Regions from separate parts of the Providencia zhijiangensis genome, predicted to be linked through region 1. Evidence: predicted binding sites of a transcription regulator. Region 1 holds the regulator's gene; each other region holds the start of a gene.
What was found. The regulator PhoB, encoded in region 1, activates phosphate uptake and scavenging genes when phosphate is short. The targets are predictions, from matches to a motif close to CTGTCATAAAACTGNCNNAT.

Region 1 (10,571 bases):
TAACAATCAATATTTACGTGTAGTGGTTTAATAAATTTGGCCACCTGAACAGAGGTGATATGCTCACCTCAGAACAACACAGGTGCCTTAATGAAAAAACGAAATTTCAGTGCAGAATTCAGACGTGAATCAGCCCAGCTGGTTGTGGATCAGAACTATACAGTTGCAGATGCCGCGAAAGCCATGAATGTCGGGCTTTCCACCTTGACGCGGTGGGTAAAGCAATTACGGGACGAACGGGCAGGCAAAACACCGAAAGCATCCCCTATCACGCCGGAACAAATTGAGATACGTGAGCTGAAGAAAAAAATTCAACGTATTGAAATGGAAAACGAAATATTAAAAAAGGCTACCGCGCTCTTGATGTCAGACTCCCTGAACAGGTCTCGGTGATCGGGAAACTCAGAGCGCATTATCCTGTGGCCACTCTTTGCTGCGTGTTCGGAGTTCACCGCAGCAGCTATAGATACCGGGAAAACCGGCCTGACAATCCGGACGGCAGGAGAGCCGTATTACGTAGTCAGGTTCAGGAGCTGCACGGCCTCAGTCATGGCTCAGCAGGTGCAAGAAGTATCGCTGTAATGGCAACACACAGGGGCTTCCGGATGGGACGATGGCTTGCCGGACGGCTAATGAAGGAGATGGGGCTGGTGAGCTGTCAGCAGCCTGTTCACCGGTATAAACGTGGCGGTCATGAACACATTGCTATCCCGAACCACCTTGAGCGACAGTTCGCAGTGACAGAGCCCAATCAGGTATGGTGCGGCGACGTAACGTATATCTGGACCGGTAAACGCTGGGCATACCTGGCCGTTGTACTCGACCTGTTCGCAAGGAAACCCGTGGGCTGGGCAATGTCATTTTCTCCGGACAGCAAACTGACAACCAAAGCGCTGAAAATGGCATGGGAAATACGAAATAAGCCATCCGGGCTCATGTTCCACAGTGATCAGGGTAGCCACTATACAAGCAGGCAGTTCCGACAGTTACTGTGGCGATACCGGATAAAACAAAGTATGAGTAGGCGTGGTAACTGCTGGGATAACAGCCCGATGGAGCGCTTCTTCAGAAGTCTGAAAAATGAGTGGGTGCCGGTGACCGGCTACATCAGCTTCAGTGAAGCAGCCCATGCAATAACGGATTATATCGTCGGGTATTACAGCGAAGTCAGGCCGCATGAATATAACGGTGGATTACCACCAAACGAATCAGAAAACCAATACCGGAAAAACTCTAAAACCGTGGCCAATTTTAGTTGACCACTACAACGTGAGTTTTTTGTGAAATATCCACTTCACACTGAGGCTCATAGATATAACCACCAAATGAAACTGTACCTCCTGAAGATGGGTTGATATTACTTGCAAAAGAACAACTCGAAATGAAGATTGCCACTACAGTAGTTAATAAAGATAAACGTTTCATAGTCCACCCCCTTAATAACACTGACCACCATCCAATACTGCTTCTGTGCTCTTATTTTTAGTGTAGTTCAAATACCGATAATGCAAAAATAAAAGTTTAGTCTATAAGTAAATACTATTACCCTGAGGATATAACATATTGATGTCAATCAAATTAAGGTTATTTTTCAGTTTTATATAAGTGATTAAAAAAAGCTGTTTTTTATAAAATTGCGACCAATATATAAAAATGAAATATTATTTTTGAATAAGTGGTCGGCGATTTTGAATAATAATTAAGAGACTGTTTTATGCTGGGGTAATTTGTGATAGGAGAGATTTTTGTATTGTTAAGAATTTAATGAAATTCAGATTTGTTATATATTTAAATATATAATGATTTGAGTGAATAAATAAAATGAAGCCCCTGCAAACATTTGCAGAGGCTATAAAGATAATAACGTTCAGTGATGAATTATTTAAATACTTTGAAACGAACGTCGTCGTCCATAAAGTCTTTATCACCAGCAGGTTGCTCAATTGAACCAAATACCATTTGAGCGCGTAAAATCCAATTTGCTGGGATATCCCACTCTTGTTGAACTTGATTATCAATTAATGGGTTGTAGTGCTGTAATGATGCACCTACATTTTCCTGAGATAATGTTGTCCATACTGCCAGTTGCGCCATACCGCTCGCTTGTTCTGACCAGATAGGGAAGTTATCTGCATAGAGTGGGAATTGTTCTTGTAAACCAGTGACGACATTTTTATCTTCAAAGAAAAGAACGGTACCAGCACCTGCTGCAAAGCTATTAATTTTTTGTTCTGTTCCAGCAAAAGCAGCTTCAGGAACGATAGCACGTAACGCTTCTTTGGTGATATTCCACAGTTTTTTATGTTCTGCACCAAATAACACCACAATACGTGAAGTTTGTGAGTTAAATGCTGATGGGGAGTGCTTAACCGCTTCTTTGATAAGCCCAGCCACTTTCTCTTCCGAGATTGGTAATGAATCGCCTAAGTTATAAATAGTGCGACGATTTTTAATCATTTCGATAAATGCGTTAGACATGTTTGTCCCCTTGCTTTTGTTTAGAGCACGGCAATTTATTGAACAACCTCAGAAGCCGTAACTTGTTTCGAAGTAAATTGTTTCGATGTGAATAACTATAAAGGTATCCCAACCAAATCATAGAAAAAAAATTTAACCTTAATGTTCAAATTTTTGCATGTTGTTATAAAAGTATAATAAATTCATTGGGTTATTTTGATTTTTAACCCTGTTCAGTTAACTAACACGATAGTGACTTGGAAGTTCACTAAAGCCGAGTCCGTTAGTTTTTTTCACCGCAATTTGTACAGGAATTCGTTCTTTCATCGCTTCCACATGGCTAATCACACCAATGGTTTTTCCTGATGCATTTAGGCTTTCTAATGCATCTAGGGCGATGTCTAAAGTTTCAGCGTCTAGCGTACCAAAACCTTCATCTAAAAAGAGTGATTCCAATTGCGTGCGATGGCTCACCATGTCAGAGAGTGCAAGGGCTAGCGCGAGACTGACTAAAAAACTTTCCCCTCCTGAAAGGGTTTTCGTATCGCGAATGCTATCCCCTTGCCAACCATCAATAACCTGCAATTCGAGGTTGGCTAAATGACTGCGTTGCAGTAAGTAGCGACCATGCAATTTATCGAGTTGTTGGTTCGCGAGTGAGACTAAACAGTCTAGGGTTAGCCCTTGAGCATAGCGACGGAATTTATCCCCTTCAGCGGATCCAATTAAGGTATTGAGATAACTCCAATCATCGTAGCTTAATTGGCTCTGTTCAATTTTATTCAATAACTCGCGCTGTTGGTGACGCTGTTGCTGATCTCGCTCAAGCTGGTTAATGATTTGACCTTGTTGCTGGTTCAATATCTTGATTTGGCTCTCTAATTGTTCGAGGGTTTGCTGAATTTGTTCCACTGAAAACTCAGCAAACTCCACTAAATGCTGTTGCTCATGATTTGCCATTGCTGACAGGCTTTCTTGGTAGCGAGTTTCCGCTTCCAGCCGCTGTTGAGTTACTCGCTGTTTAAGCTGCTCCAGCTCAATTTTCTCTTCGGTAGGTAGTAAGGCATTAAGGAATTGCTCTTGAGTCGAGAAAGGGCTGCTACTGAGTGCAGCAACAAACTGAGCGTGAGCGGCTAACTGTCGTTGGCTTAGTTGCTTCAATTGGTGATCAAGTTCTTGAGCACTCCCATTGAGTGCGGCAATATTTTTATCTATTGCGCTAATTTGCTCTGAAAGCGTATCAACTTGATGTGTGTATTGAGCTTGTTTTTCTTGCATTTTTTGAACATAAATAGCAACAGTTTGGCCTTCTAACAGATTCTGGCGTTGCGTATTTTTTTGTTCAATTTGCTGATTTAATTGCTCTAATTGCTGATGCTGAGCAGAAAGCTGCTGAGCTAATTGCTGAGCATTCGCTGTTTCAGCTGCGAGCGTTGCCGTATCAACTTCAACATTTTTCGTGATTTGCAGGAAGGTTGCTTTTTGCGCTTCATAATATTGCCCGCGTTGTTCAATCTCTTGTAGCCAAGTGGTAAATTGCGCTTGGCTTGGCAGGGTGAGATTAAATGGAGCCAGCGAGTCTGTAAGCTGCTGTGCTTGTTGCTCAAAGCGTTGCTGCAAAGATTGCTGTTCAGCTTGGTTTTCTTCTAATTGTTGGGAGTGATGCTTTAGTTTCTCATCAAGAAGAGACAGCTCTGAAAATAGCTGTTTGGCTTGAGTTTGCTGTTCATAATATTGGTTTTTAGCCTCTTGGTACTGACGCTCTAACTGTGCAAATTCGTTGATGATGGCTTGCTGAGCGGTAAGCTCTTCTTGTAATTCAACGAGGGATTGCTCTACCGCTGACGTGGTTTTGGCTAGTTCAGGGATATGTGCTTGCTCACATGCCTTTATCCATTGATTGTTCAGGTTATTGAACTGCTCTTGTAGTTGCTTTTGAGCCAATTCGTTATCTTGCTGGCGGCGTTTGTCTGCTTGCAATAAGGCTTGCTGCTCAGTGAGCTTTTGTTTTTCGGTCTCCATTTGAGTCATCAGCGTAGCCAGTTGTTGCTGAGTCTCATTGGGCATAACGGCTTGATATGATGCTAAAGCAGGGTGCTCCAACGAGCCACAAAGCGGGCATGGATCTCCTTCAATGAGCAGTTGGCGTTCATGTTCTAAGCTGACAATTTTTTGTTCTAGCTGAAGTTTTTGCTCTAAAATTTGTCGTTGAGGCAGGAGCTGAGTCACTCTATCTTGCGTAATGGCAACCTGTTGCTCTAATCGGTTGATAGATTCGCCGAGTTGGTTTTGTAACTGTGTTTGTGAATGTAATTGCAGCTGTTTTTCTTCATGTTGAGTCAGTAAAACAGGTAATATTTTCACATGCTGCAAACGCTCTTGTCGCTGTGAAATCGCAGCCTTAATTTCTTCGATATTGTACTTTTGTTTATATTCCTGAAACTGCTTTTCGAGCAGATTAAAGCGAGAATGCTGCCCTTCTAAATGGCTTTGAGCCTGTTGAGATTCTTTGGATTTTTGCTGCTGAACCTGTTGTAGGGTTTGCCATTCAAGGTTGATAACTTGCTGTTTTTTCTGGCTTTGGTTTAGGCGCTCTGTAAGTTCATAAATAAATTTTCCTTGCTGTTGCCAGCTTCCGAGCTGCGCGACAATCTGAGCATCATTTTGATGTTTTTGTAGAAATAACTGGGTTGTATTCAACTCATTATTGGCATGAAGAATTTTCTGCTGGGTACTTTCTACACTGGATTTTTTCTGCAAATATTCGCCATTTAGCTGATTTATTTGCTCGGCTAATTGGTTTTTTTGCTGGTTAAGTTGTGCGAGTAAATTGTCGAGTGGTCGTACTTCGTTATCGATCATTGCCGTGGTTTTTTGTACCCACTCTTTATATTGATTTTGTTCCGACTGAGCTTGAGTGTATTGGGCAACCAATGGCAAGCGCTGCTTTTGAGCGTCTTCTAAAAGTAATGTGGTGCGCTGCTGCTTTTGGGTCTGTTCATCGAGTTGAGTTTGCAAGTTTTGCACGGCCAGCCAATCAGGACGTAGCGCTTCTGCTGGGGCGCTTTGTTCCAGCTTATGTAAGCTGGCTTCTGAGGCTTGATATTGCTGTAAAGCTTGCTGCTGTGCAATCTGTAATCGCTGGGTATTTTGCACTAATTGTTGATGTTGCTGGTGCCATGTTAGCGCTTGTTGATGGCGGTTTTTATTCTGGCTCAGTTGCTGTTCTTGCGCTAAATATTGTTGCTGTTTTTCAACGAGTTCTTGATGCTCTGATTCAGTAAGTAAGTTAATGCTGCCCGCTTGCGCTCGAAGAATATCGAGATCGGTTTTAGCTTGTTTATGTTGGTTAAAAATATACACCGAAATCTGGCTGTAAATTTCGGTGCCAGTGATTTCTTCTAGTAAATCGGCACGCTCTTTTTCGGTGGCATTTAAAAAGGCTGCAAAATCCCCTTGAGAGAGCAAAATGGATTTTGTGAAACGCCCAAAATCTAGCCCGGTGATTTGCACAATTTTTTCACGCACTTCACTGATTTTTTCTGCGATGATCTGCCCATCAGCGACGGTTGCCAGCTCTGCTTTTGCATCTTGCAGGTTACCATCGGGTTTATTGTTTGCCCGGCGTTGACTCCAAAATGCGCGATAAGCGATGCCTTTAACTTCAAACTCCACTTCAGCTAAACATTCGCCAGTATGGCGGGTCATCAACTCATTTTTGCTTTTTGATATTGCCCCTAACCGTGGAGTCTGGTGGTAAAGCGCAAGGCAGATAGCATCCAATAAGGTGGTTTTCCCCGCGCCAGTTGCGCCTGTGATAGCAAATAATCCATTACTGGCAAAAGGCTCTTCTGTGAAATCAATCTTCCATTCACCTTTTAGGGAGTTAATGTTTTTCAGGCGTAAGCTTAAGATTTTCAAAGTTATTCTCCCTGCTCATTGCGCAAGTTGGCGTAGGATTGCTTGAACAGCTGCAATAAACGCTGCTCTAACGCTTTGTCTTCCAGTGACTCTTCGGTAAGTCGTCGGGTAAAAACTTCTTCGGCAGTCAGTTCACTTAATGTTTCATTCTGCGGAGTGAGGTTTTGACCTGTTTGTGCCCGTCGAGCTCGGCGTAGGCGAACAACTTCGACAGGGAGTTCTTGGGTGAGCGCCTCAATACGTTGCTGGATATCACCAAGGTAGTCTTGGGTGGCGACTTCAATATCTAACCAAATAGGGCGCTCATTTTCTTGGACAGGTAAGTCCATTAATTGTTTTTGCAGTTCTTTCAACGAGCCTTTTAAACTCAATAGCGGCTGGAAAACGGGAATTGGCAGCAAAGTGGCATTGGTAAATTGGTGCTGATTAAACTCCACTAAGCAGACACTTTTTTGTTGTTGTGATTCGTCAAAACTGAGTGCAATCGGAGAGCCGCTGTAGCGAATATGTGCTTGTCCACCAATCAGTTGAGGCCGATGGATATGTCCGAGCGCAATATAATCAGCAGGTGGGAACGCACCAGAAGGAAAGGCATCCAATGTGCCGATATAAATTTCACGCACGGAATCTGTCAGTTCTGCACCGACGACGGTCAAATGCCCCGTGGCAATAATCGGGATATCTAAGCCCTGCTCAGTACGTTGCTCAACGGCTTTTTGGTAACAGCTTTGGTAGTGTTCACGAATGGCATTTTGTAATGAAAGTTGTTTTTCTTCACTGCTTTGCCCCGCAATACTGACTTGGATATCTCGTGGCCGTAAAAAGGGGATTGCGCACACTAACCCATTTGGGTTCCCTTGCTTATCTTTCAATGTGATGACAGGGGATTCGCTGTTTGATGTGATGACGTGAGTATTTAAATAACGTAATAACGCGCTGGATTCATTCAAAACAGAGACAGAATCATGGTTTCCACTCAAGATAACTAATTGGCAGCCTGTTTTTTGCAAATCAACAATAAACTGGTTGTAGAGTTCGCGCGCATAACTTGGCGGTGCGCCAGTATCAAAAACATCGCCAGCCACAATCAGGGCATCCACTTGGTACTGATTGACTTGCTCTATTAACCAACGCAAAAAGTGTTGGTGTTCAGCAGATCGGTTTTTAGTGAAAAAATACTGACCTAAATGCCAGTCTGAAGTGTGGATGATGCGCATGAGCTAGCGGTTCCTGTGATTATGACGCTTTTACTATATTAATATTCTGATGCTTTATACTCATATTCAAACCATTTGGTTTGCTGTGTCACAGTATACTGTATATCGGTTCAGTGAAAGCAAAGGTATGGCAAATTAAATAGTAAAAATAAGAGAGTTGCGAAGCGCTTCGCAATGATAGCCAGATGTGGTGTTAATATTTCACTTACATGACATTAAGCTGTTAATCTAATGATAGATCTTGATTGCGCGTTAAGATATTCATAATTCTGTCACAAAACTGACGCATAATGCGGTCACATTAAAAATCTCTTCTTATTTACAGGAACAATCATGGCAAGACGCATTCTAGTCGTTGAAGATGAAGCGCCCATCCGAGAAATGGTTTGTTTTGTATTGGAACAGAATGGTTTTCAGCCGACAGAGGCTGATGATTATGATTCTGCGATAGCGCAATTGGTTGATCCCCTTCCTGATTTAGTATTATTGGATTGGATGATACCCGGAGGTTCCGGTATCCAAGTCATTAAACATATGAAGCGTGATAGTGCTACGCGCGATGTCCCCGTCATGATGCTAACGGCAAGGGGCGAAGAAGAAGATCGCGTGAAAGGATTAGAAGTGGGAGCGGATGACTATCTCATCAAACCGTTTTCACCAAAAGAATTGATAGCCCGTGTTAAAGCTATTTTACGACGTATTTCTCCAATGGCGACAGAAGATATTATCGAGATGAACGGGTTAGTGCTTGACCCTACTTCTCATCGCGTTACCAGCAAGGAAATTCCCATTGATATGGGGCCTACCGAATATAAATTACTCCACTTCTTTATGACCCATCCAGAGCGAGTTTATAGCCGTGAGCAGTTACTCAACTATGTTTGGGGTGCCAACGTGTATGTGGAAGACAGAACGGTGGATGTCCATATTCGTCGTTTAAGAAAAGCGTTAGAGTTAGATGGACATGATAAGATGGTGCAAACGGTTCGTGGTACTGGCTACCGCTTCTCTGTTCGCTATTGAGAAACCATTAGGGAGAAACATGGGTGCTTGAACGCTTATCCTTAAAACAGCTGATTTGGGGGCTGTTTTTATTTATTTTACCCGCATTGATACTGTCTGTTTTTATTGGGCATCTTCCGTGGCTGCTAGTGATCTCGCTACTCGCAGCACTCATTTGGCACGGATATAACCTGTTAAAACTCTCTGACTGGCTCTGGTTGGATAGAAGTATGCTACCGCCGGATGGCAAAGGGGGATGGGAACCAATATTTTATGGTATCTATCAGATGCAGCAGCGTAACCGTAAGCGTCGCCGTGAGCTCGGGCAGCTGATTAAGCGTTTTCGCAGCGGGGCTGAATCCTTGCCTGATGCCGTAGTAATCATGACCACCGAAGGCAATATTTTCTGGTGTAACCGCCATGCTCAACAGCTTCTTGGTTTTCGCTGGCCTGAGGATAACGGGCAGCATATTTTTAACTTATTACGTTATCCTGATTTTAGCCGCTATTTCACCGTGAAAAACTATGACCAAGCGCTGACGATTGAGCTTAACAGTGGCGAAATTGTTGAGCTTCGTATCTTACCGTATGCGAGTGATCAACTCTTGATGGTGGCTCGAGATGTGACTGAAAAACGCCGCCTAGAAAAAGCACGTAGAGACTTTTTTGCTAACGTTAGCCATGAGTTACGCACGCCATTGACCGTTATCCAAGGTTATCTTGAAGTCATGGATGATCAAGAAGGCACTTCACCGATGAATAAAAAAGCGTTGTCGGTGATGCAAGAACAGACTCATCGAATGGATAACCTAGTGAAGCAATTGCTGCAATTATCCCGTATAGAGGTTGCCCCTCAAATTAATCTAGATGAACAGATTAATATGCCAGTCATTCTTAAGATGATTGAACAAGAAGCGATTAGCTTGAGCCAAGGGCGGCACGAGTTTGAATTCAGTATTGATGAAAAACTTCGAGTTCATGGTAATGAAGAGCAGCTACGAAGTGCGGTTGCTAACTTAGTGTATAACGCCATAAACCACACGCCAGACGGCACGAAAATTAAGGTGAAATGGCAGCGAACCAGTAATGGCGCGCAGTTTAGTGTGAGTGACAATGGTCCAGGAATTTCAGCCGAGCACCTTCCTCGCTTAACAGAGCGTTTTTATCGTGTGGATAAAGCGCGTTCAAGGCAAGGTGGTGGGGGAACAGGGTTGGGCTTAGCGATTGTTAAGCATGCTGTTCAACACCATAGTAGCCAGCTCTCAGTAACCAGTCAGGTTGGCAAGGGCAGTGAGTTTTCATTCACATTACCACCAGTGTTTATTGTGTCAGACAAGAAAGTGAATACATTAAGCGCAAAATAATCTAAAAAATGAAACCTTGCTAATAAAATCATCATATTAGCAAGGTTTTTTGTTTTGTTTCTCACCCTATATTGGTGCTATTTCTAACGCCTACGCTATATTTTCAATTTTATCCTGCAATTTTCTTCATCTTATTCTGTGAATATTTCTTCGGTATGGTTAAAAAATGTTTTATTGATGATTTTTTAGCCTGAATATATACGGGATATTGCAATTTTACTGACAGTAATCACTGGTTCTTAAATTTAGTTTGGTGCATTGTTCTTGTTTTCGGGTTTGCTCTTGCCTTTTTTCCCTATAAAAGTTTTACTTGTCGCCAGTTATTGGCGATTTTTACTGTTTTTTGATGTTTAGTATTGCAAAGCTAACCAAGACATGCATTTTGTATTGTTAATGTAATGTTAATCAGAACTCTATTTCGTCATATATGTTCCAATAGGTTACCGATGAAGTGACCTGTTTTTATTTCATAATTTACTAAAAATTAACATAATATGGCTCATCGTTTATCATCCAGAGATATCCTCGCCTTAGGTTTTATGACCTTTGCGCTGTTTGTTGGGGCTGGAAATATCATTTTCCCGCCAATGGTCGGTTTACAAGCCGGTGA
Region 2 (10,571 bases), 1.2 Mb from region 1:
GAATTGATATTCTGCCTTATCACCAGCTTGGTCGCGGAAAATACGACAAGCTCGACATGATTTATCCCATCAAGAAAGACCCAACCTACAGCGCGGAAGAGTTAGATCAATTAGAGGCTTTCTTTAAAAAATTCGATTTCGATATTCGACTGGTTCGTCACTAAGTAGGAGAGAAAAATGAAAAGTTTAGGCGTCATTGAGACTTACGGGCTGACATCAGCAATACAAGCTGCGGATGCTGCATGCAAAGCGGCGAGTGTCGAGATTGTTGGCTACCGTAAAATCGGTTCTGGCTTAGTTTCTGTTTGTTTTCAAGGGGAAATTAGTGCAGTAAGAACCGCCGTTGACCATGGTGCATCGGTTATCAGCCATCAAGACCTATTAAAAGGCACATTAGTCATTGCCCGCCCAGAAGAGCGAGTGATCACCCAGCTGCTATCCACTAAGCATAACGCGAGCGAAGAAGAAAACGGTGTTGAAAAACCGGTCGTTGAGGCGCCCGTGGCGATGGATGTCGAGATTGCCGCTGTGGAGCCAAAAGCTGATGTGCGTAAAGGGAAAAAATCATGATAAACCAGCAGCTGATGGGAAAAATTCTGTCTCGCTTAGCTATGTCAAACCCAGCCTCAATGATTGATAGCCCCATTGCTATCCCTGTGGGCGTTTCGAACCGTCATGTCCATCTTTCACAAGAAGATGTTACCGCGCTTTTTGGTGAAGGTTATCAACTGACGCCATTTAAAGATTTGAAGCAACCAGGTCAATTTGCGGCAAAAGAGTGTGTGATGGTGGTTGGGCCTAAAGGGTCGATCAGTAAAGTGCGAGTGTTAGGACCCACAAGACCAACAACTCAGCTGGAAGTCTCGAAAGCAGATTGTTTTGCATTAGGTATTAAAGCGCCAGTACGTGAATCTGGAGATTTAAATCAATCGGGGAGTGCGTTGTTAATTGGCCCCGCAGGGCACGTTAATCTTTGTGAACAAGTCATTTGCGCTCAGCGCCATATTCACATGAATTTCATGGATGCTAGGTCGCTAAATGTCTCCAATGGACAGCGAGTATGTGTTCGCACGGAAGGTGAACGTAGTCTCGTATTTGATGAGGTCGTTGTTCGAGTGGATGCAAGGTTTTCTCTGGAGTTTCATATTGATACAGATGAAGCGAATGCGGCAGGGTTACGTAACAGTGACAGCGTGTTTGTTGTCAGTTAAGTCCTAAATGAACGGTGGCAATATGAACGAAAAAATGATTGAGCAGATAGTGTTACAGGTACTGCAACAGCTGAAACGGCGAGTCTTGGTGTTATTGTCCCCAAGCCAAGACTATCAACAGGCGGTTTATCAGCGTTTATTGCAGTTACCTTCAATGTCTTTTTCTTTCTATGCCACCAAGGAGATGCTAACGCAATCGACGATAAATCAATGGAAAGAAATTGGGCAATGTTTTGATATTCATACCTTTAATATGGGAAAACTTGCAGGATTTCACGGGGTTTTTCTCCCTTTTATAGGAACCAAGGTACTGAATGAAGTCGTGAATGGGTTGGCAACCAGCGAAGAGAGCGAAATTATCATCCAAACACTCTCTCGAAATATTCCTATCATGGCATTGAAATATCATTGCTGCCCTGACAGTGATTTGAACCAAATATTAGGTTTGAATAAAAATGAACATTATAACCGCCTTATTAAAGAGAATATGAATAAGGCTATCTCATTAGGTATTCAATTCGATACATTTAATAATATTGAAAATAAAATGCTCATTAAAAATGATGAGATATCGAGTGAAAATAAAATAAACCAGAATCGCTATATTACTTTGAGAGAAGTAATGAATGACCCAAAGGAATATTCCCTAAATAAAAATAAATTAACAGATTCGGCAATGGATTATTTAAAGTCTCTAAAAAAATAAATTTTATTTCAATTTAATATTTTAAACGTCTATCTATGTAGGAGTATTATCTATGTCCTCTAAAGCAAAATCATGGCTTTGGATGCTAGCGGTTATTATTTCTGAAACCTCAGCAACATCCACATTGAAAATGTTCGATAATAGTGAAGGAACAACTAAATCATTATTATTAGGTCTGATAGTGATTCTTTATGTTATCTGTTATTACTCTCTTTCTCGCGCAGTGAAATATATTCCGGTTGGGCTAGCGTATGCGACTTGGTCGGGTACTGGTATTTTGATGGTTTCAACTTTAGGTATGCTGTTTTATGGGCAGCACCCCGATATGGCGGCAATGATTGGGATGGGGGTTATTGCCTCTGGGATCGTGATTATGAACTTGTTTTCTAAAATGGGCTCGGATGAGGCGGAACCGGCTGAAAATTCGGATGCGTCACTGTCTTCAACCAACAAAGTTGCTCATTAATAAGAAGAGAGAAATATTATGTTTACTGGATTTTTATGGTTGGCATTATCAATTGGTTCAGAAATCACGGGTACATCGATGATCAAAAAAACCAATAGTTTTAGCAAATTAGGCCCGTCAATTTTAGTGATTGTGGCTTATTGTCTGTGCTATTTCGCGTTAACACGAGCAATGGGGTATATCCCTGTTGGGGTTGCGTATTCTTTATGGTGTGGGTTTGGTATTGTTGGTGTGACGTTAGTTTCAATGATTTTATATAAACAAAAACCGGATGTGCCCGCAGTCTTCGCGATGGGATTAATTATCTCTGGCGGCATTATTATGAATACTTTCTCAAATATGTAACCTCGCGTTTTATCTCTCTTGTACCCATTGATTATTACCTGTGATTATCAGGTGATAATCAATGACTGTTTCACAACATAAAATGAATGTTTGACGCTAAGAGCCTCTATCTATCCTATGCTAATTTAAGCTATTACCATCGTTTAATTTAGGAATAAAGATATGCAAATTATTGAGTGGGACGACTTTACGAAAGTGGAAATGCGTGTTGGTACGATTATTCGTGCAGAAGTGAACAGTAAAGCAAAAAAGCCCGCTTATGTGATGGATGTAGATTTAGGGGAATTGGGAATTAAGCGTTCAAGTGCACAAATTACTGTGCATTACACCCCTGAAAGTTTAATTGGCAAACAGGTTTTATGTGTGTGTAATTTCGAAGTTAAACGTATTGCGGGTATCAAATCTGCAGTCTTAATTACAGGTGCCCCCGATGAAACGGGTGCCATTGTATTAGCTGAATTTAATCTACCTGTGCCGAATGGTTCTCGCTTAGCTTAAGCCGTAAGGCGCAGACCACAGAAAAATTCATCAGGTTTGGAAATGGCTCGTTTGGATTGTAAAATTAACGAGGAAAATCAATTTATTGATTTTCGCCTGATAACACAAAGAGGGAAAAACCACGCTTTTATCCCTCTTTGTCATCAACCTAAGCCGTCAGGCTGCATTTTTTTGATTAAAATCGTATACTCCTACTGTATGCCACCCAGTAGGAGCTTGCCTTGTTATTACCTGAATTGCACTATCGCCAATATTCCCAAGAGGTTATTTCTCATCAACGTGATGGGCAATGGCAGGTAGTCTTTGCGTTATCAGGGGCGATGGAGATCAATATGCATCGTCAACATTGGCTGCTAAATGCGGGTCAGGGAGTGGTGATCCCGCCGAGTGTTAGTCACGCTTTCAGTGGGCAAGAAGGCAATCAAAATTATGTGCTGGAAATGCCTGCAACGGCGCAGTGGTCAGTAAATGAAAAAATGACGCATTTCACGCTGACGCCAGCGGCGGTGGGGTTATTAAATTGGTTGCAAAGTTTCCCTCAAGCACCGGAACAAAACTTTGCCGTTGCTCGCCTGTTATTAGCCCAGTTAAAACCAGAAAATCGTTGGGTTGATGAGCTGGTTCATTGGGTAGAGTTACGTCTGCATTTACCGATAAGCTGCGAAGACATCGCCTGCGCGTTTTATATGTCAGTCAGTACGTTACAGCGTAAAGTGAAAGCGGAAACGGGGCTTACGGTCATGCAATTCTTATTGCAAAAACGGATGGAGGCAGCGGGAAGTTTATTATTAACTCACCAAACTATTGAGCATATTGCCACTTTGGTGGGGTATGATTCTCACTCTGCATTTAGCCAAGCATTTCGTAAGTTTTACGGTAAAACCCCTCAGGAATATCGCCTACAATCCCTACCTAAACGTTAATTCTTCGCTATTTAGACTCTAAATGCTCTGAAATTGTCACGGCATATTCGCCATATAAAAAGTCGGTATTGATATTGGCTTGTTTGAGTTTTAGCTCGAGTAATGCTAATTGCTTACTGATGGCAACATAATTGGGGTCATCGGCAGAGAGTTGCTGCAGCATGTGACATAAATTCAGTGCTTCTTTTTTCTGTTGCAGTTCAGGCGGTAGATACCCAGAATTTTTAAGAATACGATAGCCTGCCCTTAATTCTTCAGGAACTTGGCTGTCATCATCAAGTTGCAAAGGCTTCCCTTCACCATTGAGGTTGGATAACTCCCCTTTATTTAAAGCGTCTTGAATATGACGCTCTGCCCAAAGATCAATGACAGACATTATAGCTCGCCCCGTAGTAAATAGGCGTCGATTATAGCGCTGATTAATCTAGATTAAAAACGTACATTAAGCAGGCTAATTGGTATTTTACTTTGCTCTATCTAACTCAAATTTATTGTAAATGTAAAAATAGGTATTAATCGAATTAAATGGAATAAAACTGACGAAATTTGACATCTATTTAGTCAAAAATAATCATAAATGGCTTGTTAATATTATTAAAATGTTAGCTTGACCACATTTTTGTATTTTTATGATATTTAATTTTTATGGTTTTAGTTTTTAACATAAATAAAATTTAACAAAGTAAATATTATATTTTTACTATCATCACGTTAATTGTTAGTTAATGTATTCGATTTGTATCAAATTTGTTGGTTTGAATTTATATGCTTGTAATTAGGTGAAGAGAAAAACATTGTGTAATGTTCATTTCTCTTGTTTATAAGGAGCATACATGGAACAAAAAAGACAAGAGGGTAGCCGTTTTTTACGAACGGTTGAGTGGCTGGGAAATGCTCTGCCACATCCTGTTATTCTATTCATTATCTTAATTGGGATTTTATTAGTCTCTTCCGCCGTTGGTCAGTATTTTGGTATTAGTGTGCCGGATCCTCGCCCTGAAGGTGCGAAAGGTCGTGCGGCAGACGGAATTATTCACATTGTTAGCCTGTTAGATGCGGAAGGCATCCGTAAAATTCTGTCTAACGTGGTCACCAACTTTACGGGATTCGCGCCTCTAGGCACGGTATTAGTTGCTCTTTTAGGGGTTGGGATCGCAGAACGTGCCGGTTTATTATCTGCAGCAATGCGTCTGATTGTTATCAAAGCGCCACGTAAATTAACCACCGTTGCGATTGTTTTTGCTGGGATTATGTCTAATACCGCGGCAGAACTCGGGTATGTGGTATTGATTCCACTGGCTGCGATTATTTTCCATTCATTAGGTCGCCATCCATTAGCTGGGCTTGCTGCTGCATTTGCAGGGGTATCCGGTGGATATTCAGCGAACTTGCTATTAGGAACAGTGGATCCGTTACTGTCAGGGATCACTCAGCAAGCCGCTCGAATTATTGACCCTACCTATATCGTTGGGGCAGAAGCAAACTGGTACTTTATGTTTGCCAGTACCTTCTTGATCACTATCTTGGGTTATTTCATCACAGAGAAAATTGTTGAGCCACAGTTAGGCCCTTATCAGGGCGGTGGTGTCGATGAGGACGAAGATAAACTCCGTGCCTCTGCTGAAGTCACTCCGCTGGAGAAAAAAGCACTGTTCTGGGCATCGGTGACTTTCTGGGGATTAGCGGCAGTATTAGCCTTAATGGTGGTGCCGGAAAGTGGAATTTTACGTAATCAAGAAACGGGGTTAGTGAGTAATTCACCTTTCTTAAAAGCGATTGTGGTGTTTATCTTTATTTTCTTTGCGGTTCCGGGGATTGTTTACGGCTATATCGCAAAAACCATGCGTAGCGACAAAGATGTGGTTGATGCGATGGCAAGCGCAATGAGTACCTTGGGTCTCTATTTAGTCATCATTTTCTTTGCAGCACAGTTCGTTGCATTCTTTGGATGGACAAATATCGGGCAAGTTATTGCGGTCAAAGGCGCTAATTTCTTAAATAGCATTGACCTACACGGTGGAATATTATTTGTTGGTTTTATTCTGATTTGCGCCTTTATTAACCTCATGATCGGCTCTGCTTCTGCTCAATGGGCCGTGACAGCACCGATATTTGTACCAATGCTAATGTTGGCAGGTTATTCACCGGAAACTATCCAAGCGGCTTATCGTATTGGTGACTCGGTGACCAATATTATTACGCCAATGATGAGCTATTTTGGTTTAATTATGGCAATCGTCGTCAAATATAAGAAAGATGCAGGGATTGGCACTTTGGTTTCAATGATGTTGCCATACTCGATTATTTTCTTTATTGGCTGGTCTCTCTTCTTCATTATTTGGGTGTTTATTTTGGGATTACCGGTAGGGCCTGGATCCCCAATTTATTTTACGCCTGGAAGTTAATCTAATAATGAGTTTTTAAGGGTAAATAGATTTTTATTTACCCTTTATTATTTTCGGATGTATATTTTAAATTGGCTATAAATTGATAATCATAAGATAGCTTATTTTATGGGTTATTATTAGTTTGTTGGATTTGTAGTATTAAATGCTTGTTGTTGTTTTAATATTATCCTAAAGTTAATTTGTAAATTCAGTTTGTTTGTATGGCGATATCAATAATAGGCTTGTTTTCAATTTCATTTTCATTTGTTGTTTTTAATAAAAAACAAGGTGGATAATATGTATAGAATGACAGTTTCTGCAAAGTTATTTCTGGCATCTTTTTTTACTCTTTTATTCGTTTTTCCTATTTTTTGTTATTTAATCATTTTTCAATAATCAAGAATTTATTATTTAAATTAATTTTATTATTTATTTTTTGATATACCGTGAAAATAAAAAACGCTGATTGTCATGTAAACGTCATTTGCTAGAGATATGGTCGTCATCAATCTGTCATGTGTTGGCGATATTTCTGTCATTTCTCGGTGATAAATTCTCTCTCGAACATAAATTGCGTGAATTCACACATTTTAGTGTAAATCTTGGCGGATAAACTTCAGTCATAATAAAAGAGAGAATTGGCATGGCATCTATCAAACAGTCTGCTTTAGCAATGATGTTAGGCTTGGCTTTTAGTAGTCAAGGAATGGCAGTCACCACAATCCCATTCTGGCATTCAATGGAAGGTCAGCTTGGCGAAGAAGTGAATGACCTTGTCACTCGCTTTAATGAAGCTCACCCAGATTACAAGGTGGTTCCTACTTATAAAGGGAACTACGAGCAAAGCCTAGCTGCGGGGATTGCGGCATTTCGTTCTGGCAATGCGCCTGCGATATTACAGGTTTATGAAGTCGGTACTGCGACGATGATGTCATCCAAAGCTATCAAACCTGTCTACGAAGTTTTCCAAGAAGCCGGAATTGATTTTGATGAGTCTCAGTTTGTGCCTACTGTTTCGGGCTATTACAGTGATGCAAAAACAGGACACCTGTTATCTCAGCCTTTCAATAGCTCTACTCCCGTTCTTTATTACAATAAAGAAGCCTTCAAAAAAGCCGGTTTAAACCCAGATACCCCACCTAAAACATGGCAAGATCTTGCTCAATATACTGAAAAATTACGTGAATCAGGAATGAAGTGCGGCTATGCCAGCGGTTGGCAGGGCTGGATCCAAATTGAAAACTTCAGTGCATGGAATGGTTTGCCTGTCGCATCGAAGAATAACGGTTTTGATGGCGCAGACGCGGTATTGGAATTCAATACTCCAGACCATGTAAGGCATATCGAGCAGCTGCAAGATATGAATAAAAAAGGCACCTTCAGTTATTTAGGGCGTAAAGACGAGCCAACTGAGAAATTCTATAACGGGGATTGTGCCATTATTACTGGCTCCTCCGGTTCTCTCGCGAATATTCGCAAGCACGCTAAGTTTGATTTTGGTGTTGGCATGATGCCTTACGATGCACAAATCCCAACGGCACCACAAAACGCTATCATTGGCGGTGCGAGCCTGTGGGTGATGGGTGGTAAAGATCCTGCCACGTATAAAGGCGTTGCAGAGTTTATGAAATTCTTAGCTGAACCTGAAAATGCGGCGAAATGGCATCAAAATACCGGATATTTACCCATTACAACGGCAGCGTATGAGTTAACGAAAAAATCCGGTTTTTATGACAAAAACCCGGGAGCGGATATTGCGACTCGCCAAATGTTAAACAAAGCCCCATTGCCTTATACCAAAGGATTACGCTTAGGTAATATGCCGCAAATTCGCACCATCGTGGATGAAGAGCTAGAGTCCGTGTGGTCAGGTAAAAAGACCCCACAACAAGCCCTCGATGCCTCTGTTGAGCGTGGTAACCAATTACTGCGCCGTTTCGAAAAATCCACTCAGTAATGAGTTCTTTCGCCTCTCTTGATGGAATTAAGAGGGGCGCTGCATCACATCTGATTTATTGGATTGCTTATGTCATCATCTCGTCCCGTATTTCGCTCCCGCTGGTTACCTTACGCGCTAGTACTGCCACAGCTAATTATTACGGTGATTTTCTTTATTTTGCCTGCTGGGCAAGCGCTCTGGTATTCATTACAAAGTATTGATCCTTTTGGTTTATCCAGTGAATTTGTGGGGTTAGAAAACTTCACTCAACTCTTCAGTGATAGCTACTATGTAGACTCTTTCTATACCACAATGATTTTTAGTGCTTGGGTGGCGGGAAGTGGGCTTGTGGTCTCGCTGTTTTTCGCGGCGTTGGTTGATTATGTGGTAAGAGGAAGCCGTTTTTACCAAACATTAATGCTGCTGCCTTATGCTGTTGCCCCTGCTGTTGCGGCAGTTTTATGGATGTTTTTGTTTAGTCCCGGCAGAGGATTGATAACTTATGGTTTGGAATCCATTGGCTATGACTGGAACCATGCCCAAAATAGCGGTCAGGCAATGTTTTTAGTGGTTTTAGCCTCAGTTTGGAAACAAATCAGTTATAACTTTTTGTTTTTCTTCGCTGCCTTACAGTCTATTCCACGCTCTTTGATGGAAGCGGCGGCTATTGATGGAGCTGGGCCTATCCGTCGTTTCTTTAAAATATCCTTACCATTAATTACTCCAGTAAGTTTCTTTTTGCTGGTGGTGAATTTGGTGTATGCCTTCTTTGATACTTTCCCTGTGATTGATGCGGCAACGGGCGGGGGGCCAGTACAAGCGACGACGACACTGATTTATAAGATTTACCGTGAAGGTTTTTCAGGGCTCGATCTCTCTTCATCTGCAGCACAATCCGTGATTTTAATGGGTTTGGTGATCATCCTAACGGTGATTCAATTCCGTTTTATCGAGCGTAAGGTACGTTACCAATGATTGAGAAAAATCGTGGACTGAGCGTATTCAGTCATTCAATGCTGGTAATTGGGATTTTAGTGATTTTATTCCCGCTGTATGTGGCTTTTGTTGCCGCGACACTCGACGATAAAGCGGTCTTCGATACCCCTATTACCCTAATACCTGGCTCTCATTTATGGGAAAACATCCTGCATATTTGGAATAACGGCGTGGCAGCGAATAGCGCCCCATTTTGGTTGATGTTGGTGAACAGCACCATTATGGCGCTGGTGATAGCGATTGGAAAAATTACGATTTCGATGTTATCGGCTTTTGCCATCGTTTGGTTCCGTTTTCCGTGTCGTAGTTTATTTTTTTGGATGATTTTCATCACGTTAATGTTACCTGTCGAAGTGCGAATTTTTCCTACGGTCGAGGTAATTTCTAACTTAAACATGGTGGATAGTTACGCAGGGCTAACCTTGCCATTGATGGCATCCGCCACGGCGACCTTTTTATTTCGCCAATTTTTTATGACGTTACCGGATGAATTGATTGAGGCTGCACGGATTGATGGTGCTTCGCCAATGCGGTTTTTCATCGACATTGTGTTGCCGTTGTCCAAAACAAACTTAGCGGCGTTGTTTGTGATCACCTTTATTTATGGTTGGAACCAATACTTATGGCCGATCTTGATCGTTGCAGATCCCAGCTTAGGAACCGCAGTTGCAGGGATTAAAGGCATGATCGCGTCAGGTGAAGGTACGACTCAATGGAATCAAGTGATGGCGGCAATGTTGCTTACGCTGATTCCACCGGTTCTTGTGGTATTAGCTATGCAGAGGGCGTTTGTGCGTGGCTTGGTCGATAGTGAGAAATAACCATGGCAGAATTAAAACTTCAAGCCGTCACCAAAAGTTGGGACGGAAAAAATCAAGTGATCAAGCCGCTGACCGTGGATGTGGTGGACGGCGAATTTATCGTAATGGTGGGGCCTTCTGGGTGTGGTAAATCTACGTTACTACGGATGGTGGCAGGACTTGAGCAAGTCACGAGTGGTGATATTTGGATTGACCGAAAGCGGGTCACACATCTAGAGCCCAAAGAGCGTGGCATTGCGATGGTATTCCAAAATTACGCTCTGTATCCCCATATGAGTG
Region 3 (10,571 bases), 110 kb from region 1:
GAAAGAAGGCTTAGGGGTTGTTTTAGCGTTATTGGCCATTAAGTCACCGGAAACGCAAAAGCAGATGATCCAGCTGTTTTTTGATAAAGGTTACTGGGATATTGTTTGGAAGCATGCCACAACGCTGAAATTAAAATGGCGTTTGATCCGTCGTTACAGCAAACTGAAAGCCATTATTAATAAATAGTTTTCTAGCGGCCTTTCGGGGCTGCTCTATTTTACCCTTCCTGTACTCTCTTAGAACTCGCCTTCAACTTATTAAATAATTGATAAAATATTATTAATGTTTATAGCATATAATGTGAGTTAATTAACATATTAATAACAAAAAAATTGAGCTTCCTCTCAGAATATGGTCTTTATAGGGCTATAGTTCGCCTGAATATACACGGTGATAAATTATTAATAAGTTAATGAGCGAGGGCTGAATGGATCATTATCTGCATAAATTACCTGACCTTATTGACTCCGTGGCAACCAACCAGTTTTACCCTAATTTGTTGTCATGGCTGTCCTCTTTTGTGGCTTTTGATAACGCCATTATCTATGCCTTCGAAAAAGAAGGCGCACCGCGCTTTCTGTCAAAAGTTGAAAAGCGTAATAGCGACAGTATCAATCGTATTTATCAGCGTGGCGCCTATTTGATGGATCCTTTCTATCAAGAGCTACAAAAGGGTGGCAGCTCTAAGGTGCTAACATTGAAAGACGTGGCACCGAAAGGATTTTATCATACTGATTATTATCTTAATTTTTATCGTAAGACTGGGTGGTGTGATGAGGCGGGTTTATTGCTGGAGCTATCAGCCGATAAGCAATTAGGTATTTTCTTCGGTAATGAAGATCAACCTTTTCTTTCAGACGAAAATAAACAAGCCTCATTAAAAGAAGCTTTTGATATTATTCGAAGTATTGCTCGATTACATAAGGAAGTAGTCCCTAATTCAGTTTCTAGCCATTACCGCAATACTGACTTACAGACTTGCTTTGGTTTGACGCCAAGAGAGTGTGAGGTTGTTGAATTAATTTTGGAAGGTAAAGGTTCCCCGCAAATTGCCGAAGCGCTGTTTATTAGCTTGGGTACTGTCAAAAATCACCGTAAGAATATCTATCAAAAATTAGAGATCAACTCTCAAGTTGAATTGTTTAATTTGTTAATGACTCCAATAAAACAGTAATTGAGTGGGGTTAGTTTATTTCTGGTATATATCAGATGGTTAAACTAAGGTGTTAAAATAAGTTTTATTTTTCAATCAATTACAATTTACTTTCAGTAGTAAAACACTCCTTGTCTTCTCTCTTTATCAGAATATGTAATATTTTCTATTAATATAATAATAAATATTTATCTTTTTGAATTTAAACATAAAAGATTTAAATTGATTTAATTTTGTTTATAAGTAAATATTGTATCCACGTCACAAATGTTAACTTTATGTTTCGAATGTCCCTAAAGGGCTATATAACTGTTAATGATTGGTTAAGATAATCAAGGTTATTGCAAGATACTAGATAGGGTATCCATTATGAATAACCAAGTAGAATCATTAACTTATTACTCAGCAACTAAAAAATATGACCTGCGATTCCCAACCTTGAAAGAAGACATTGATGTAGATGTCGTGATCATCGGGGGGGGATTCTCAGGAATTAATACAGCATTGGAATTGTGTGAAAAGGGCATTACCAACATTGCTATCTTGGAAGGTCGTCATCTTGGTTATGGCGGCACAGGGCGCAATGGTGGGCAAGTGATGGCCGGTATTGGTCATGACCTAGACGCGATTAAAAAGCATGTTGGTTCTGAAGGTTTAGAAACGATTTTTAAACTGAGTAACATGGGCGCGGGGATCATGCGTGACCGTATCGCCAAATACAATATTGATGCGGATTTTTGCCATGGTTACGCCTATTTAGGTAGCAATAAGCGCCAAGAGAAAACCCTGCGCAGTTGGCTGGCGGATTTTAAGGCTGTCGCGCCAGATGAAGAAATTGAATTTTATACAGGTTCAGATTTAAAGCAGATCATCGGATCTGACGCTTATACATGTGGGATCAAGCACATGGGCGGCGGGCATGTTCACTCACTTAACCTGTTACTGGGGGAAGCGAAAGCAGTGAGTGAATATGGCGCAAAAATTTTTGAAAACAGCCAAGTATTAAATGTTGAGTATGGCGATACGGTAACGGTTCGTACCGCGATGGGCTCCGTAAAAGCGAAAAAAATGTTGTGGGCGTGTGATGGTTTCTTGAATGGTCTTGAGCCAACGTTATACCCAAAAACAATTAACACCTATGCCTATCAGTTAATGACAGAAGAGCTTTCTGATGAACTGATTGAACGCATTAGCCCAATTCGAGGGGCATACAGCGATATTCGCCCAGTTATCGATTACTACCGTGTGACCAATGAAAATCGCCTGCTATTTGGTAGCTCGACGTACTTTTTAGAATACATTCCATCTGACTTGAAAGAGTGGAACCGTAAATTGATGCTGAATGTTTTCCCATACCTGAAAGACATCAAAATCGAGCTGGCATGGGGTGGCCCAATGGCGTGCAGTGCCAACCTGTTCCCGCAAATTGGCACGATCCCAGGTCATAAAAACGTGTTCTACGTGCAAGGCTACTCGGGCTTTGGTGTTACGCCGAGCCAGATAGTGTGCAAGGTGCTTGCTGAGGGGATGGTTGAAGGCTCCAGCCGTTATGACCTGATGAGTTCGATACCTCATGCTGACATTATGGGGAAAGACAGCATGCGCAATGCCATTGTGTCACTTGCCAAGTGTTGGCATCAGTTATCAGGATATTGGCAAGGTCGCCGCTAAGTTTTCCTAAATTTAATGTCCATTTTTGATTTTATTACATAAGAGAAGGTAAGAAAGATGATCAGCCCATTACTGTTAAACAAAGCACTTCCTGAATTACTGAACATTGGTAGCGTGAGCAATTTAGGTTCTGTGGTTGTTGAAGGCGACCCACAAGCAAGCGTGGCGATGATCCACGGCGAGCCAACAGATAATCTGACTTGCGGTATTTTTGCGTGTACAACAGGTAAATTTAAGATGGTTTACCCATTTGATGAAATGGCAACTGTCCATGAAGGCTCTGTGAAATTAACCGACGTGAAAACAGGTGTTACCGTGGAATACCACAAAGGCGACACTTGGTTTGCAGCCAAAGGCACTGAAGTACTTTGGGAAATCAGCGCACCACGTTTTGTAAAACACTATTTAGCCTGCGTGAATGCGTAATTCGATAAATTAACGAGGTGGAGATAACGATGAGTGAGTTAACCCTGTTACCAGAAGTGAGAGAATTCTTGAACCGTCAACACGGCCATTTTATTAATGGATTGCCTGTTTCTGGCAAGGGAGATGCTTATTTTGAAGTCGTGGATCCAGCCACCGAGCAAGTGATTGCGAAAGTGAAAGAAGGGACTCGCGAAGAAGTTGATACAGCGATGAATGCGGCATATGCCGCATTTAAAGGCTCATGGGCAAATACCACACCGATGGAACGAGGCAACTGTTTGAATCGTTTAGCGGATTTGCTCGAAAAGCACTTAGAAGAATTAGCGCAATTAGAAACCTTAAGTTCTGGGAAAACCATTCAGTTATCACGTTTTCTGGAAGTGGGATCAGCGGCGCAGTTTTTACGTTATTTTGCGGGCTGGGCAACCAAAATTAGCGGTGAAACCCTGAATGTTTCTTTGCCATCATTTAATGGCGAAAAATACTCAGCATTCACCCAGCGTGAGCCTGTCGGGGTGGTTGCGGGGATTATTCCATGGAACTTCTCCATTATGATTTCCATTTGGAAATTAGCAGCCGCATTGACATGTGGCTGCACGATTGTACTGAAGCCAAGTGAGTTTACTCCTCTGACCATGTTACGCGTGGCTGAACTCGCTAAAGAAGCGGGTATTCCCGATGGCGTGATTAACATCGTTAATGGTGGCGGTCGCGAAGTGGGGCCTGCTTTAATCAGCCATGAACTTTGTTCGAAAGTGACCTTTACAGGCTCTGTTCCGACTGGATTGGCGGTAGGGCGCTCAGCGATGGAAGGCAAACTGACTCGCGTCACATTAGAATTGGGCGGTAAAAATGGTGCAGCATTCTTAGCGGATTTATCCGTGGATAAGATTGTGAGCGGCATCATTGAAGCGGGTTATTTAAACCAAGGGCAAATTTGTGCAGCCGCGGAGCGTTTCTATATTCCATCTAAATTGATGGATGCGGTTCTGGACGAACTAAAAGCGCGTTTATCGGCAATAAAGATTGGTTCTCCATTAGATGAAACCACAGAAATGGGGCCATTAGCCAATAAAGCCCATTACGATAAGATCTTAAGCCTATTTGAAAAAGCACGCCAAGATGGTAGCGAAATTGTCTATGGCGGGCAGCCAATTGCTGGAGCGGGTTACTTTGTGCCGCCTACGATTATTCGCGCAAATGGCCCAGATGATGTGTTAATGAAAGAAGAGACATTTGGTCCTATCGGTACCTTCTTAGCTTATGATGATGAAGAAGAGCTGATTACGATGATGAATAGTACGCCATTTGGTTTGGCTGCGAGCGTGTGGACAAATGATCTTAGCAAAGCAATGCGTATGGTTTCACAAATTGAAGCAGGAACCGTTTGGGTGAATATGCACACCTTCCTCGACCCAGCAGTACCTTTCGGTGGTATTAAATCTTCAGGAATTGGTCGTGAATTTGGTAGTGCATTTATTGAACATTACACAGAGTTAAAGTCCGTCATGGTGCGTTATTAGAGCGTTAGTGGTTTTGTTTTTTCTGTAAAGCAACAGTTTTCCCGGCCAATGTGCCGGGATTTTTTATAGAATTTTATCTTGGCGGATAATAAATCCAGATGAAACTAATTCAGTCCGGTTGCTTACATTGGCTTTGGTAAAAATATTACGAAGGTGGGTTTTCACGGTGGAAAGCGAAACGCCCAATAGCAACGCAATACGTTTATTACTGGCGCCTTCTCGCACTAAGTGAATAATTTCCTGCTCTTTCGGGGTATAGGAAACCAGAGAATCAGGTCGCACATCAAATGTCATAAGCTCCGCAATCGGTAAGATTGCATTGAGCCTAATCACCTCTTCTGGCGTAAATGGTGTATCGCGTAGCACGGAAATTCCCGCCACAATCTTATTTTTACGGCGAATAAAAATCTCTGCCATATCTGCGATATGGTTTGGCTGCATAAAATCATGGAAGAAGGTTTGATCGTGCTGACGCATTTCCACCGGCATCTTCACTAAACGGAGATCCTCACCGCGAAAATGGTCGGGATGTAGAGGGTCGTGCTGGGAAAATGCTGAGAGATACTCTTCATGCATACGTGTGGAAATCCCATACAGTACATGGTTTTCTGGCTGCCAGTGTTCATTCACCAGATAATAAACCGCCGCAGAAATTGGAATGATATGGGCAATTGTATTTAGGCAGCAGTCGATTAAGCCCTGTTGACTCTCACTAAATAGCGGTTGAACCATCATCATACCCCATCAAAATATACAGTTTACTATCATGCAATTTAATTCAATTAACATAAAGTAAACATGTTAATAACGTGAGCTTGATTACACTATTCAAAACTTGTTTTTTATCGCTTAGAGTGAGTTTGCTGCCTTTGGGTATCTTTCGTAGTGCATTTGTTAATATATTAATGAGGCAATTTTCAACTAACCATTGATATTTCAATGATTATTATATTATTTGAGTTTTAAAAGGGTACTTTTCGTCTTGGACTCTGCGCGCGCCCCTCTCTCTGGGTATCGTTCTAAAGGACGATGGCGACATGTTTGTGCTTATTTCTATAGTGAGAATACAGTCACTTCGTTTTTACAAAAAAATTCACAATTCGGGCTGTGAGCAGAGAGAGGGAAGCAAAATGAATTTATCCTCAAAATTAACATCACATATTGAAAAAGGTAAGGTCGGCTTTCCAACAACGCTCGCCAGTTCGGTTGGCGTGATTATGGCAAGCCCTGTGATCCTCACTGTAACCAGTGGTTTTGGGATCGGCGGTGATACTTTTGCCTTAGCTGTTTTACTGAGCTTTATCATGATGCAGGCTCAATTAACCACATTTTCTGAAGCGGCGGCAATTTTACCAACCTCCGGTTCTGTTTACGACTATATCTCCTGCGGTATGGGCCGTTTTTGGGCGATTACAGGGGCGCTGTCTGCGTATCTGATTGTTCACGTTTTTGCTGGCACCGCAGAGACCATTCTGTCCGGTATTATGGCGTTAGTGAACTTTGAAAGCCTGAATACAGTGCTGGAAACTAACAACTCTTCTTGGATGGTGGGTGTTGGTTTAGTCGTGGCATTCGGCTTACTGAATGCATTTGGTATCGAAGCTTTTGGTAAAGTGGAAGTTGTGCTGACATTTGCTATGTGGAGCACGCTAGTGATTTTCAGTATTTGCGGTCTGCTGATGCCATTTCACGTTTCCGCAGAAGGCTGGTTTGGTCAAGGGCTGAATATTTCTGACCCGACCATTGTTCTTAGCTTTGTGGGAATGGCGATGTTTATGTTTGTCGGCTGTGAGTTAGTGACACCGATGGCGCCTGAAATTAAAAACTCAGCCAAAGTGATCCCGCGTGCGATGGCGATTGGTTTATGTGGCGTAGCATTCTGTATGTTCTTGTTTGGTGCAGCACTGACTAACCAAGTCGAAAACGTGATTGTCGATCCGCAAAATGGTGTGAGTCTATTAGAAACGCCAATGGCTATTCCTGCGTTTGCTGGACAAATTATGGGTGACTTCGGTAAATACTGGATTGGGATTGCATTGTTGCTGGCGGGTGGGGCGACCATCAACACCTTAATGGCAGCGGTTCCGCGTATTCTTTACGGTATGGCGTTAGATGGTGCATTACCAAAGGTATTCGCTTATTTACACCCTCGCTTTAAAACGCCAGTGTTCGGTATTTTAGTGGCGGTGATGATCCCATGTTTACACGCATTTGCTATCCAAGGGGATTTAGACAGAATTATCCCGTTGGTGCTGGCGGCTGTGTGTTCGTGGGGAACAGCGTACTTATTGGTGACGATTTCTGTGGTGCTATTGCGTATTCGTCGACCTGATTTACATCGTGCTTATCGCTCACCATTCTTCCCTATCCCACAAATTATTTCGAGTGTGGGGATCATCCTTGCGATTGTTTACATCACGCCGCCGGGCATGAATAAAGCGGATGTGTATATCCCATTTGCCATTATGTTGGGATTAACCGCGAGTTATGCATTAGGTTGGACCGTGTTAGTGCAGAAAGTGAATCCATTTAAACCTGTTCCGGTTGAACAAGTATTATCCAACTCATTTGAAGATGACAATGCAGAGGAGGTGGAACTTGAGCCTTTACGTAACCTTGCCTAAGTCACCATGGTGGAAAAAGTTAACCCAAAAGCGCCTCCCGACAGGGTATCAAGCGGGGTTAACGTTAAATCGGATAGAGAAAGATATCGCCCCTTATGTTTGTGAATGGGGGGCACCTGGAATGCTCCTCATCCAATTGCCTCAAGGCATTAAAGTGGAAGTGACTGAGCGTGTAAAAACCTTGTTTATGGCGTTTATTGTGCATAGCCGTTTTGCAGTTTCAGGTAAATGTGACAGTGCGCTGGTGGCACAGATTGATGTGAAAACCGCAGGATCTGCGCGGAAAAAATACGTTCAGTTCACGACACAACAAACGGATGGGAAACGTTTGGTCGAAAGTTTGGAGCAGTACCCTGTGATCCGCCAAACTTTCGAAGAGCTAGACTTCACTCATTGTCATATTGCTGTCAAAAATGGGGTTTGGCGGTGTGACATTGAGCCTTATACCACATCGGAAATGGTTAGTCGGATCCCTGCTGCTCGGCGTTATTTACGTTTGACTGAGCAGCAGCGTCACCGTTTATTGAGTGCACTGCAGCTGATTTCACAGCTCATGAGCCAACCTATTTCTCATCCATAACGCCCAAATCGGGCGTTTCGCATTTATGACAATCATCTTTATATCGACATAAAACCGTCATTCAACTGTCATCTAGCTGCTCTAGCATGCTGGTCAACTATTCGAAGCATACTTATTTACTCTTCTTATTGATTGGCAAGGATAAAACTTATGACAGGTCATTTTATGAAATCTATGTTAGCCGTCGCCGTAAGTACGTTAATTCTAGGAACTGCAATCCCAACTTATGCCGCGGATAAAAATGATGCAGTTTCAGAAAGTCGCGCTGCAAAAGGGGATATCACTAAATTTGGTGGTGCTCGCCGTTTATCGACTGAACAGACGGATATCATGAAAGCAGCACTGCATAATGGTCAAGCAAAGAACGTCATTTTATTTATCGGCGATGGTATGGGTGATTCTGAAATTACCGTCGCACGTAACTATGCAGAAGGCGCTGGCGGTTTCTTTAAAGGAATCGATGCACTGCCAATCACTGGGCAATACACCCATTACGCATTAGACAAGAAAACACAAAAACCAGACTATGTAACTGATTCTGCGGCATCTGCAACTGCATGGTCTTCCGGTGTGAAAACCTATAACAGCGCTTTAGGGATTGATGTGTTTGGTAACGACCATGACACATTGATTGAAATTGCAAAACGTAATGGCAAAGCAACGGGCAACGTGACGACATCGGAAATCCAAGATGCAACGCCAGCGGCTCAATTTGCTCACGTGACGGGGCGTAAATGTTACGGTCCAGAAGAAACCAGTGAAAAATGTGCAACTAATGCATTAGAAAATGGCGGTCGTGGTTCTATCTCTGAACAGTTAATGATCACCCGCGCCGATGTCACATTAGGTGGTGGTGCAAAAAGCTTTAAGCAGGAAGCTAAAGCGGGTGATTACAAAGGGAAAACCTTGGAAAAACAAGCGGAAGAGCGTGGATTCACTATCGTTCGTGATGCTAAGTCACTCGATGCAATCAAAGAAGCTAACCAAGATAAGCCAGTGTTAGGCCTGTTCCATGATGGCAATATGACCGTGGCGTGGGAAGGTCCAAAAGCCACTTATCACGGCAACTTAAATAATGCAGCTTTAGAGTGTAAACCGAATTCTAAGTTAGACCCGAATGCACCGACATTAGCGCAAATGACGGAAAAAGCGATTGATTTACTGAAAGTAAATCCGAATGGCTTCTTCTTACAGGTTGAAAGCGCATCTATCGATAAACAGGATCATAAAGCGAACCCATGTGGCCAAATCGGCGAGACTGTCTCGCTGGATCAAGCAGTGCAAGTGGGCTTAGATTTCGCTAAGAAGCACGGTGATACGCTGGTTATCGTGACGGCTGACCATTCGCATTCTAGCCAAATTATTCCAGACGGAACTAAGTCATCAGGCTTAACTCAAGCGCTGATCACAAAAGACGGTACTGTGATGACCGTGAACTACGGTAACTCTGAAGAAGAAGATTCACAGGAGCATACAGGTGCTCAGCTACGTGTTGCAGCTTATGGTCCACATGCCGCGAACGTGATGGGTCTGACCGACCAAACCGATTTGTTCTTTACCATGCGCGATGCGATGGGATTGAAGCAATAAACCAACCCCTGTAGTTAAAAGTTCTCTGTGGCAGGATGCTACAGAGAACTTTTTTGTTTATAAAGTCCAATAAATCCTCATTAAGTTTCCTTCTTCATGCCCTGATTTCTTTTTTATTGTGTAGTCTGTATGCTCTTTATGTATCCGATTTATATAATATTTATATCCGAACAAAGAGAACAATAATAATGAGAGAAGTACGTGAACTCACGCGGGATGAAATCCCAAATGTGTGGTCGATTGATAGAACTGAATTGATTGAACACCTTTATCTTCACCAACAAGGAAAATTAGTTCTTTCCGCTCAGCGTTTTGATATGAAAGGTTGGCCGGAAGGTGAAACCGATGCATACACCCCACATTTACTGAAAAGTTATGATAATGGTGCCGTTTTCTTTGGTATTTTTGATGACGAAAAACTGATTGCGGCGGCGAGTTTAGATAACGTATGGCGAGGGGAAAATCAGGATCTGTTACAACTTTCTTTCCTTCATGTTAGTCACCAATATCGTGGTGAAGGGCTGGGTAGCCAGCTTTTCAAACTTTGTCAGCAGAGGGCGTTGGAGAAAGGCGCTGGTGGGTTGTATATTTCTGCAACTCCTTCCGAAAATACGGTGCATTTTTATCAATATATGGGCTGTGAACTGCTCGAAAAGCCAGATCCTGAACTGCTTGCGCTAGAGCCTGAAGATATTCACTTTGTTTGTACTTTTGAGTGATGTTTTTACCGTGGGGGAAATATTTTCCTCACAAAAATTTGATTGATTTTTATAGAAACGCAGATATGATTGATAATCATTATCATCTTTAACGAAATTATAGGCTAATTATGAGTTAGCTTAAGACTCGTTAGCTATAAATGGGAGGCGTTATGGGAACTAGCGTATCAAAAGCAACAGGGTTGCGGCGTATTGGTGCTGGTTTGTGGGGCGTCTTCGCGGTGGTGTTACTGAGTATTATGTATTTGCTAAGCAATATGGGGTTTGATCCACTGAAAGTGGCG

Region 2: ugpB (sn-glycerol-3-phosphate ABC transporter substrate-binding protein UgpB) is a predicted target of PhoB. The motif match lies at 7,036-7,055, and genes of this name have one in related genera.
Region 3: phoA (alkaline phosphatase) is a predicted target of PhoB. The motif match lies at 8,033-8,052, and genes of this name have one in related genera.

What each region holds. Positions count from the first base shown of each region.
Region 1 is NZ_CP135990.1:690,866-701,436, forward strand. Features, by position in the region: one part of gene QS795_RS03005 (IS3 family transposase) at 91-340, shown strand; one part of gene QS795_RS03005 (IS3 family transposase) at 340-1,259, shown strand; gene QS795_RS03010 (hypothetical protein) at 1,252-1,425, opposite strand; gene QS795_RS03015 (nitroreductase family protein) at 1,879-2,478, opposite strand; gene QS795_RS03020 (AAA family ATPase) at 2,695-6,378, opposite strand; gene sbcD (exonuclease subunit SbcD) at 6,381-7,595, opposite strand; gene phoB (phosphate regulon transcriptional regulator PhoB) at 7,929-8,618, shown strand; gene phoR (phosphate regulon sensor histidine kinase PhoR) at 8,642-9,961, shown strand; gene brnQ (branched-chain amino acid transport system II carrier protein) at 10,456-10,571, shown strand, end outside.
Region 2 is NZ_CP135990.1:3,326,972-3,337,542, reverse strand. Features, by position in the region: gene cutD (choline TMA-lyase-activating enzyme) at 1-164, shown strand, start outside; gene QS795_RS15240 (BMC domain-containing protein) at 178-570, shown strand; gene QS795_RS15235 (phosphate propanoyltransferase) at 567-1,211, shown strand; gene QS795_RS15230 (hypothetical protein) at 1,234-1,917, shown strand; gene QS795_RS15225 (DMT family transporter) at 1,970-2,383, shown strand; gene QS795_RS15220 (DMT family transporter) at 2,402-2,728, shown strand; gene QS795_RS15215 (tRNA-binding protein) at 2,891-3,226, shown strand; gene QS795_RS15210 (helix-turn-helix transcriptional regulator) at 3,448-4,149, shown strand; gene QS795_RS15205 (DnaJ family domain-containing protein) at 4,157-4,525, opposite strand; gene QS795_RS15200 (AbgT family transporter) at 4,983-6,554, shown strand; gene ugpB (sn-glycerol-3-phosphate ABC transporter substrate-binding protein UgpB) at 7,180-8,493, shown strand; gene ugpA (sn-glycerol-3-phosphate ABC transporter permease UgpA) at 8,563-9,450, shown strand; gene ugpE (sn-glycerol-3-phosphate ABC transporter permease UgpE) at 9,447-10,292, shown strand; gene QS795_RS15180 (sn-glycerol-3-phosphate import ATP-binding protein UgpC) at 10,295-10,571, shown strand, end outside.
Region 3 is NZ_CP135990.1:584,595-595,165, forward strand. Features, by position in the region: gene QS795_RS02545 (glycosyltransferase) at 1-187, shown strand, start outside; gene QS795_RS02550 (helix-turn-helix transcriptional regulator) at 429-1,175, shown strand; gene QS795_RS02555 (NAD(P)/FAD-dependent oxidoreductase) at 1,524-2,825, shown strand; gene QS795_RS02560 (cupin domain-containing protein) at 2,883-3,251, shown strand; gene QS795_RS02565 (aldehyde dehydrogenase family protein) at 3,281-4,774, shown strand; gene QS795_RS02570 (helix-turn-helix transcriptional regulator) at 4,838-5,506, opposite strand; gene QS795_RS02575 (APC family permease) at 5,905-7,398, shown strand; gene QS795_RS02580 (DUF3156 family protein) at 7,373-7,978, shown strand; gene phoA (alkaline phosphatase) at 8,129-9,568, shown strand; gene QS795_RS02590 (GNAT family N-acetyltransferase) at 9,757-10,287, shown strand; gene QS795_RS02595 (DUF1435 family protein) at 10,440-10,571, shown strand, end outside.